Regions from separate parts of the Pseudobacillus sp. 179-B 2D1 NHS genome, predicted to be linked through region 2. Evidence: riboswitches for the same ligand, from Rfam matches in the RefSeq annotation. Region 2 holds a riboswitch; each other region holds the start of a gene.

Region 1 (3,247 bases), on a different contig from region 2:
TTATCCTCTGCAAAATAGGAACAACGTGCCTGTTTTTTTTGTCTTTATAGGAAAAGGTAACATGTTGAAATTCAAGAACTTTTTTATTCTTCTCCCGGCCACATTTGCTCATGAAACGCCATCTCCCAGAACATATACTCATAACGGGTTGTATTTAAGAAAATTTCTTCCAGTCTCGCAAGCTCTCTTTCACTCTTTCCTGCTGTATGCTCATCTAAAAGCTCAATACACCATGTGGCGAGTTCACCAAACTCTTTAGATGAATACATTTTGATCCAGTCACCATATAACTCATGCTCGCTGGCTCCTGGAATTTCATTTAGCTCTTTGCCGATCTCCCAATAGCTCCACGCACATGGAAGAAGAGCGGCAATCAACTCGGCAAGCGTGCCATTCTGACTGACATGAAGCATGTAATGCGTATAAGCAAGCGTAATTGGAGACGGCTTGGCCTGTTCAAGCTCTTCCTCAGAAATGCCAAAACGGGCTGCATACTGGCGGTGAAGTGCCATTTCAAAATTAAGTGTTTCATTCAGCAATGAAGCGAATTTCCCCATCGTTTCTACATCTGTTGCTTTCACTGCTCCAAGGGCAAATACCTTAGAATAATCAATTAAATATAAATAATCCTGAACCATATAAAAACGGAACTTCCGCTGGTCGAGCGTGCCGTCCCCAATTCCTCTCACGAAAGGATGATGATGATTTTTTCTCCAGATCGGCTGAAGTTTTTCATGAAGCCTTTCACTGAACTTTATATTCGTGCTACTCACTTTCATATGTGATTCCTCCTCTAAAGATCATCTATACATATTTCTGTTGTGCCTATAGCTGTTCACACCCCAGAGTATTCATCTTACCTATCCATGCTTCGGTGTGTGACACCAAGTGTAGATAAACGACAAAATCACTTTCGTGTAATCGACAAGCTGTTCAATCGACAGCTGCTCATTGATCGAATGAGCATTCATTAAATCCCCCGGTCCATAGATAACGGTAGGAATACCGGCATCAGCAAGCCATCCCCCATCTGTAACAGTTGGGGAAATATCAATCATCGGAGCCTTACCAAGCACATCTGAGTGAGACTGGGTGAGAATTTGTACAGCAGCGTGACTCCCATCTACTTCAAAAGAAGGAAACACTTCTCCCCTTTCTTCAATCATTGATGTGCCACCCCACTTAAATGAAGGAGGGTTATGCCTCATCCATACATCTCCGTTTGCTACATGACGAATATGATCTTCCACCTCCTTAGCTACCTGTTCATAGGTTTCATTGGGATAATAGTGAACAGTAATCCAAAGCCGGCATTCGTCGGCAATAAAAGCGGCGTGTCTCCCGCCTTCAATAACAGCGGGATTAATTGTATTTGTCCCCGGCAAAAATCCTGGATAGCTTTTAGTTACCGCCCAGTGGCGCTCCAATTCCTGCAGCCCTTCAATGATTTTCATCATTTTTTCTATAGCACTGGCTCCAAACAACTTTCCGCCGGCATGTACCATATTTCTTCGAGTCGCATCGTGATACGTTTGGTTGCTTTTTAAAGTAATCCAGCCTGTAATCACGCCTCCCTGCCCTTGTATATGTAGATCACTCGTATCAACAACTACCGCAAAGTCCGCTTTATAGCCCCGTTTGCAGCACTCCAGCGTACCAGCTTCACCTACCTCTTCACCGATAACCGATTGAAAAAGCACGTCCCCCGGAAGCGTCATTCCTGCATCATGGAGCAGCTGTAAAGCGAATAAAGCACCAGCAAGCCCTCCTTTCATGTCAGCGGCCCCGCGTCCAATCACTGATCCCTCCTTGACAACAGCCTGAAATGGATCGGCTTTCCACCCCTCATCTTCATGTATTTCTGCCACGTCTATATGTCCATTAATAATTAAACTTTGGTACTTCTCAGCATCTGTCCCTGGCCATCTTCCAACAACATTCGGGTCATTTGGGTGCACGTCCCATCTATCTACCGAAAAATCTAAGCCTTTTAAAAAATCAGCTATAAACGACTGGGCTTCTGCAGTATTTCGTGCCGGAGGAGCAGGCGTTTCGAAAGAGATCAGCTTCTTCAATAAATGAACGATCTCTTCCTGACGGCGCTCCACTTGTTCCAGGAGTATATCTAGCTTTTTTTCCATAGCCATCCCCTCTCTATTGACATGTAGACTAATATTATTACCTACACGTAAAAAAACCGCTCCTCATCAAGGGAAGCGGCTGTATAATTTTTTATCTTGCTGCAGGATTAGAAAGACTGCAGTTCAATATCAGGATACGACCTCTTCCCTCCGCTGGCATTATCCAGTTCAGGTAATAAGGGTTGAGGCCATTTACCTCTCTCAGCTTTTGCAAGCACCCCCAAGGACCAACTATTCAATTAGATTCTGCTGTTAGCTTGATCGTAATCACCAGTAATTTTCAATAAAATTTATGCTATTTAAATAGATAGTATTGATCATTTATTTTTCCCAATAGCCGTATATTAATAGAAGAGGCTAAAGATAAAGACTCCTCTGTACACATCAGGCTAATTGGAAAAAATCATCTTGCAAGGACCGTCACCTCATACGGAACGAAGTGGCCATCGGGTCATGAGTTCTACAGTAAAACAGATAACGAAGAAAGCAAGCATTTGTTAATGGCTGAGAAGTCTTACTTTTTAGGAAGGAGTGACACCGGGTTGTATTATTCTTATCCGTTTCAAAATCTTTACATGGCCCCGTTTGCAGGCACTTATCCTCACCATCGAGCCCTTCAACCAGTGGCCTCATGTCATCCTCCGTCCTTAAGGCCTTATCCTGAAGTGAATCCTGCTTTATTTAAACAATCCGCTCAATCAATCAAGCAGCTGCTGAATGAAACAAATTTGCTGTTAAATAAATTAACAGATAGCAGCGACTTTGCTCTTCGATTAATGACTGCTGCCCAGGCTGCCAATCGGCAAGAAGTGGAACGGCTGGTGCGATCAGCTGGTATATCAAGAAAAACAAATATTTCATTTAACCCTGATTCCTTCCGAATTGAGCTCAGAACCACTGCAGCAAACTTAGAATGCTGCAAGTTGGCTATTGCCCTTCGGTGGCGTTAAGGCTCTAACCGATATTTCCATGCGTTCAATTTAACTAGTCGCCTTACGAGCAAGAGACCGATAATTGATCCTGACAAGCTGCTGACGAGAAAAGCTGGCAAGAAGAAAAAAGCACCAGCCGCTGTTCCCATCAATATCTTTGCATAGGGAACGGCA
Region 2 (3,247 bases):
CACTGCGTTGTTTCTCTCTAATATGAATAAAATCAACAAACGGTTGAATGCTAGCGGCCGCTTCAGACGCCTGCGCCAGTTCGAGCTTTCCCGTTGTGATGGCATGAAGCCGAAAAGTCATCCGTCTCCTCCTCCACCGCCAAGATATCCCAATCTTTTGAAACAGGCTGATAGCCCAGCTGTTTTAGTCTCTTTTTCACTTCATCTACCGAACGATTATCAGAAATCTCAAATTGGCTATTGTTTTCTTTTTTGTTAGCATATCCGCCTACAACAGTAGAGGAGGCAGCAGACATTTTTGTTACCCCGAGCTTAATGAGATGATCTCTGAGTTCCGCCTCTTCACGTGTAGAGAGTGTAATACCTGCTCGCGGCATAAATAGACGAAAGGCAAGCATAGCCTGGACAAGGTCTTTATCCTCTACATTAACCCGCGGCTCGAATCCACCCAGGTTCGGACGAATGCGAGGAAAAGAAACGGCAATTTCTGTTTCTATATATTTTTTCTGCAAATACCTTGCATGCAGAGCGGTGAAAAATACTTCCTTCTGCCAATTATCCATTCCAAGCAGGGCGCCGATATTGACTGATCTCATCCCGGCCTGACAGCCTCTCTCTGGTGCATCAAGACGGTAACGGTAATTTCTTTTTGGTCCTTTTATATGAATCTCTTTATACACTTCCTCATTGTATACCTCCTGGTAAACCGTGAGCCCATCTACCCCAGCCTGAAAAAGCTGATGATATTCTTCCGTATCAAGCGGCTGTACCTCGATGGCGATTGAAGAGGCATGCTTTCTCAAAATTTTTGCGCCTTCCGCCAGATAAGCTACCGATGAATGAATACGTGATTCTCCTGTCAGCAAAATAACGTGCTGAATCCCCATATCCTTTAACGCCTTTGCTTCCTGGTCAATTTCTAATGACGTTAACTTTCGTCTTGGAAAATCATTATCAAAGCTAAAGCTGCAGTAAGCACATTTATTCACACAATAGTCTGTTAAGTAAAGCGGGGCATACAAGGAGATTACTTTACCAAAATTCCGAACTGTTAATCGCTGGGCTTTTTGAGCCATTTCTTCTAAACGTTCGCTGCCTGCAGGGGAAAGAAGCGCCAATAGGTCTTGTTCATTCAAATCGTCTTTATTTAAAGCTCTATCTACATCGGTTGTCGTCATGCTAGCTAACCACTCTTCATATGGTTGATCTTTGATTGAACGGTACACCTCATAAAAACTCAAAAAAATCCCTCCTTTTTAACGTAAAAATCCAGTTAACGGGGAGGAAGCGGCTGCTTTTTGCGACACTGCTCCCAGCCCCGCCAGATAAGCCTGTCTTCCAGCCTTAACAGCTAAATTGAACGCTTTAGCCATGCTTACCGGGTCATCAGCTGTGGCAATTGCCGTATTGACTAGCACCGCGTCAGCCCCCATCTCCATGGCTTCAGCTGCCTCAGACGGTTTGCCGATCCCTGCATCAACAATAATAGGCAGTGTTTTTTCTTCTATTAGAATCCGAATCATTTCCTTCATCCGGATGCCCCGGTTTGACCCTATCGGTGAACCGAGCGGCATAATGGCTGCCGCCCCAGCATCTGCTAGCTTTTTTGCTGCCATTAAATCCGGATTCATATAAGGAAGAACAATAAATCCTTCGTTAGCAAGGATTTCTGTAGCTCGAATGGTTTCTTCATTATCAGGCAACAAATACTTCTGATCGGAAATGACCTCAATTTTAATCCAGTTGCCCATCCCAGCGGCTCTGGCCAGTCTTGCAATTCTAACTGCTTCCTCGGCATTTCTAGCTCCCGAGGTATTGGGCATGATAATCATATTCGGCGGAATATCTTCTAAAATATTTTCATGCTCCGCTTCTAAATCTACCCTTCTCACCGCCACGGTAACTACTTCTGATTCTGATTCAGCAAAAGCCTGTCTCATGACCGAGTGATCTGCAAACTTTCCTGTGCCGGTAAAAAGCCGATTCGTTAACCTCGCTTGACCAATCATCAATTCATCCATTTATATTCCTCCTTTTTGCAATAAAAAAAGCCTGCCACAACGGCAGGCTTTTCTTTATGTACACCAAATAAACATACATAAATAAAGACAGCTTCCCTCCGTTGGTACTAACCAAATCAGGTTCAAGGGTTAGATGCATGCATCCTCTCAGCCTTAAAGGCACCCCTAGCTAAATTTTCTATTTAATTTTCTCTATTATACTCTGAATCTTCTAAATTGTTAAGCGTTTTTTGCGATTTTAATAAATCTCTAATTTCTGTAAGGAGCTCTTCCTCTTTTGAAAGTGAAGGCGTCTCCTCCTCCTTTTCCTGACGGTATAACTTATTAAATACCCGTACAAAGAGAAAAAGAGCAAATGAGATAATTAAAAAATGAACAATGGATTGTATGAAGAGACCATATTTCACCTCAGCTCCTCCGAAGCGAAACATTAACTTTGAAAAATTAATGCCCCCTATAAGCAGTCCAATGATCGGCATAATAATGTCCTGCACGAGAGAAGAAACGATTTTACCAAAAGCAGCTCCGATAATAACACCGATCGCCAGATCAATGACATTGCCGCGCATGGCAAATTTCTTAAATTCTTGCAACAACTTGGTTAAACTCCTTTCAGCTATCCTTTCAACGACCAACTCATTTTGACTCAACCTTGGCTCCTACACCAATCCGTTTCATCTCGCCCCAATCTTTCTTGCCAGCTAAAAATTGTAAAAAACCTTCTACCCGCCACTTGATCGTCAAAGGACGATACCAGAAGGTTTCAGAGAGCGCATAGAAAAATAGCTTCACAATATTGGCTGGTTTCGGATATTTCCTCAAGCTCCATTCTTCCAGAAGCACACCGCTCATAGATAAAATAGAACCGTATAAAAAAGATAGAGAAGCCATCAATATAGTGACCTCGGCATTAATAAATGAAAATAGGACCCCGAATAGGATAAGAATATAGCCGGCTAATTCAACGAATACACCCATCAGCTCAATCAAAAAGAAATAAGCCATGGATAGCACGCCTACAAGTCCATATTTAGGATTGAACAGCATATCTTTATGGTTCCAAATTACTTCGCAGAGCCCACGATGCCACCGCTGGCGCTGTCTACGCAAATAAAGCGCAGACTCTGGAGCTTCTGTCCAGCAGACGGGGTCCGGAACATACAGTATCTTTTTATTGAGCCCTTCTTCTTTAATCATCCGGTGCAGGCGCACCACAAGGTCCATGT
Region 3 (3,247 bases), on a different contig from region 2:
ATGTTATTTATGGAGTGTTAGCTAGTGAGTGGAAAGAGAAGAACTCATCCCCATATCAAAAGTAAGAGACAACATGCCAACCTGATTAAAGCGCTTTTCTTCTAAGATTTGGAGGGAGAAGAAGGATCAGAAACAAATGAAAAAGCCCCTGAATGCATAGAGGCTTTTTCATTGACTGTTAAATATAAGATTGCTCCATATCAGGCTTTTATCGTAAATAGTGCTTCGTTTGCACTAAAGAGAACCACTCTATTCTTGATCCACAAATTTAACAAGCATATGAGCTAGGTGGTGACGCTCATCCTGTGTCCCGACATTCCAAAGCTCTTGAAGAAGCTTCTCTTCTCTGTTTTTCGGCTCGGCATGATCAGCCAGATAGTCGGCAATTTTTTCTGTAGCAATCGCCAGTTGCTCTTCATTTAAACCGATCTTTTCAGCGAGTTCTATTCTTTTTTTCAAATAAGATTTAAAGGAATTGAAATTCTCAAGAATGCTGTCCATTCTTTCGGGGCTTATCCGTTCAAGTGTATCATCCACCATATCCGGCTGCAGTTCCCCGTCTTTATGAATCGCGTGATTTTCTTCTGTCATCAGTCATTCCTCCTTTACTGTTTCGTTATGCCCCCCTTTGCTTGTTTTCAAACATGCAACAGATGAATTTTCAGCGATTTAAGGTCTAATGCGAACTGGAGTACCGATTGGAATGGTTCTAGCCAGTTCTTCTACATCACGGTTATACATGCGAATGCAGCCTTTAGAGACAAACTTGCCGATAGAAGAAGGATTATTCGTTCCATGAATGCCATAAGATTTCTTCGATAAACTCATCCACATCGTTCCGAATGGGCCGCCTGGGTTTGGTGCTTTATTAATAATAACAAAATCTCCAGTTGGCGTTTCAGTCAGCATTTTACCAACCCCCACCGGATAGACTTTTTGTACTTTCCCCTGACGAAATAAGGTTAGCCTGCGCTGTGACAATGAAACGCTAATTGAATAAGGAAGAGAAGAAGGATCAGGAAGTCCCGGGATACGCAGCTGCTGGCCGGGATAGATAGAATGAATATTGATCCCCGGATTGGCTGCAATCAATTGAGAAACAGGAATGCGGTAATCCGCTGCAATAGACGTCAATGTTTCACCGCTCTTAACAATATGATTCATCGGCTCACCTGATTTTATATATTTTTAAAACAAGTATTTATGAAAAGATGCTTCGCCTGATATTCACTTACGTATATGAAATAAGAGAGTAAGATATACGCTTTAAATAAAAAGAGTCAGGCACATCCAAAAGAGGGAAGAGAATATGAATAGGCCCTTATAAGATTGTATCGTTTAGTCGAAAGAATCCTTTCATGTGGAACAGACAGTAACACAACTAAGCCGAGAGGCAGAGTCCAGTTTTTATGAAATCGCTGAGATGATGGATAATTTCCTATGAAAGTCACTCTAAAAATCTAGCCATCTTTTACTACTGTAAAGCACCGGAGATGATTCCCCGTATTTCATTTTCCTTATAGTTATGCTATAGTAAGAGCAATAAGTCCACTAGGGGTGTCGTTAGACTGAGAGAGGAACCATCCTCAACTCTAAGAACCTGATCTGGTTAGTACCAGCGTAGGGAAAGTGTGACAGATACAGGAAATATTCGCATAAGCGGAAGAATCCGTTGTATCCGTACACCCCTTTGGATAAGAAAAGGGGGATTTTTTATGGAAAGAAACAAACTGGTTACGATGATCGAAATTGCTGTCATGGCAGGATTATCGCTTATATTAAGCTATGTCGAGTTTGGCGCTCTTTGGGCATTCGGGGGTTCTATCTCCCTCGTCATGGTGCCAATATTCGTCATGGCCTTTCGCCGCGGCTGGCAGGCTGGTTTTATTACAGGTCTATTGGTTGGGCTGATCAGCTTAATGACAGGTGGATACGTTGTGCATCCAGTGCAGCTCGTGTTGGATTATCCTCTTGCTTATGCTGTACTCGGACTCGGAGGCCTTGCTGTTTTCCATAAACCAGTTACAACGGGCCGTATTTTTGCCGGTCTATTGTTAGGTACTGTGTTTCGTTTTATCTGCCACTTCGTTTCCGGCGTCGTCTGGTTCGGCAGTTCGGCACCGGAAGGAACACCGGTCGCCGTTTATTCTTTCTTGTACAACCTTTCTTATTTGCTTCCGGAAATGTTAATTACGTCAGCTGTACTACTATTTTTGAAAAAGACAGCGCCGCGCTTTTACAAACAGTCCATTCCTGTTGAAAATAGTTCGGCCAGTTACTAATAAACACATAAAACAGGAGCTGATCCATTAAATTCAGCTCCTGTTTTTTTGTGCAGAGAGAAGATTTGCCGAAACCCGCTTTTTATTCTTATATTTGTAGAAGAGCTGCGAGTCTGTTCAGAAAATTTTTTTATTAAGGGCTGCTAAAATGCCAAGCCGGTCACGTTGCCATTTACAACGGGGCGTAGAGAACGTTTGATTCTTTCCTGCTTTCTCATATAGACTGTTAACTTGAGAATTTGCGCTTAATAAAGGAGTAATAAAGATTGATAGAGAAATCTTTATCGTAGCGCACTGGAAATTGGAGACGATATTTCTGATTACGTTAGTTGATTAATTTACAGCTGGTGTAGCTAAGCGACCTGCACTTCCGCAGTTATACTCGCTTTGACTGTATAAAAGTTAAAAATATAGGAGTGACTCTATATGTATGAGTTAAAAACAAAGGAAACGGATAACAATGTGATTGAGTTTATTGAAGCTATTGAAAGCCCCAAAAAACGGGAAGATGCGTATAAATTACTAGATATTTTTACCGAAACGACGGGTTTTGAAGCAAAAATGTGGGGGCCGAGCATTATTGGATTCGGTTCGTATCATTATAAATATAAATCCGGCCATGAAGGAGACGCACCGTTAGTTGGCTTTTCACCTCGAAAAGCTAAAATAAGTTTGTATTTTGCACCGGGTGACACAAAGCGTGAGGAACTGTTAAAAAGCTTCGGAAAACATACTACTGGGAAAGCATGCGTCTATATTAATAAATTAGCCGATATTAATGTTGATGTTTTAAAAGTATTAATCAAACAATCCGTAGCATTTTTAAAAGAAACCTATCCAGAAATAGGCAAAGAAGCCGAGATTACATAGGGGGAGTGCGTAAATAAAATACCGCTGAAAGCAGAAAGGAGGATGCTGCATGTTAACCGAGAAATTAAAAAACTGGCTCGCTAACCAGAAACCAA

The links. A riboswitch is a leader RNA that binds a small molecule or an ion and turns the genes downstream of it on or off. The one in region 2 is predicted to bind thiamine pyrophosphate.
Region 1: it holds a riboswitch for thiamine pyrophosphate, as region 2 does, so the genes downstream of both, ACH0BF_RS02810 (acetylornithine deacetylase) here and ACH0BF_RS13410 (thiazole synthase) in region 2, are expected to answer to the same signal.
Region 3: it holds a riboswitch for thiamine pyrophosphate, as region 2 does, so the genes downstream of both, thiT (energy-coupled thiamine transporter ThiT) here and ACH0BF_RS13410 (thiazole synthase) in region 2, are expected to answer to the same signal.

Annotation. Positions count from the first base shown of each region.
Region 1 is NZ_JBIQDP010000002.1:93,277-96,523, forward strand. Features, by position in the region: gene ACH0BF_RS02800 (ABC transporter ATP-binding protein) at 1-112, opposite strand, end outside; gene tenA (thiaminase II) at 84-758, opposite strand; gene ACH0BF_RS02810 (acetylornithine deacetylase) at 861-2,141, opposite strand; TPP riboswitch at 2,269-2,373, opposite strand; gene ACH0BF_RS02815 (YuzC family spore coat inner layer protein) at 2,684-3,091, shown strand; gene thiW (energy coupling factor transporter S component ThiW) at 3,088-3,247, opposite strand, start outside.
Region 2 is NZ_JBIQDP010000012.1:76,880-80,126, forward strand. Features, by position in the region: gene ACH0BF_RS13400 (thiamine phosphate synthase) at 1-121, opposite strand, end outside; gene thiH (2-iminoacetate synthase ThiH) at 63-1,241, opposite strand; gene ACH0BF_RS13410 (thiazole synthase) at 1,257-2,021, opposite strand; TPP riboswitch at 2,098-2,198, opposite strand; gene mscL (large conductance mechanosensitive channel protein MscL) at 2,204-2,617, opposite strand; gene ACH0BF_RS13420 (glycosyltransferase family 2 protein) at 2,658-3,247, opposite strand, start outside.
Region 3 is NZ_JBIQDP010000001.1:311,253-314,499, forward strand. Features, by position in the region: partial or broken gene ACH0BF_RS01645 (GNAT family N-acetyltransferase) at 1-65, shown strand, start outside; gene ACH0BF_RS01650 (DUF3243 domain-containing protein) at 250-591, opposite strand; gene ACH0BF_RS01655 (L,D-transpeptidase family protein) at 670-1,164, opposite strand; TPP riboswitch at 1,544-1,645, shown strand; gene thiT (energy-coupled thiamine transporter ThiT) at 1,716-2,282, shown strand; gene ACH0BF_RS01665 (DUF1801 domain-containing protein) at 2,709-3,152, shown strand; gene ACH0BF_RS01670 (dynamin family protein) at 3,202-3,247, shown strand, end outside.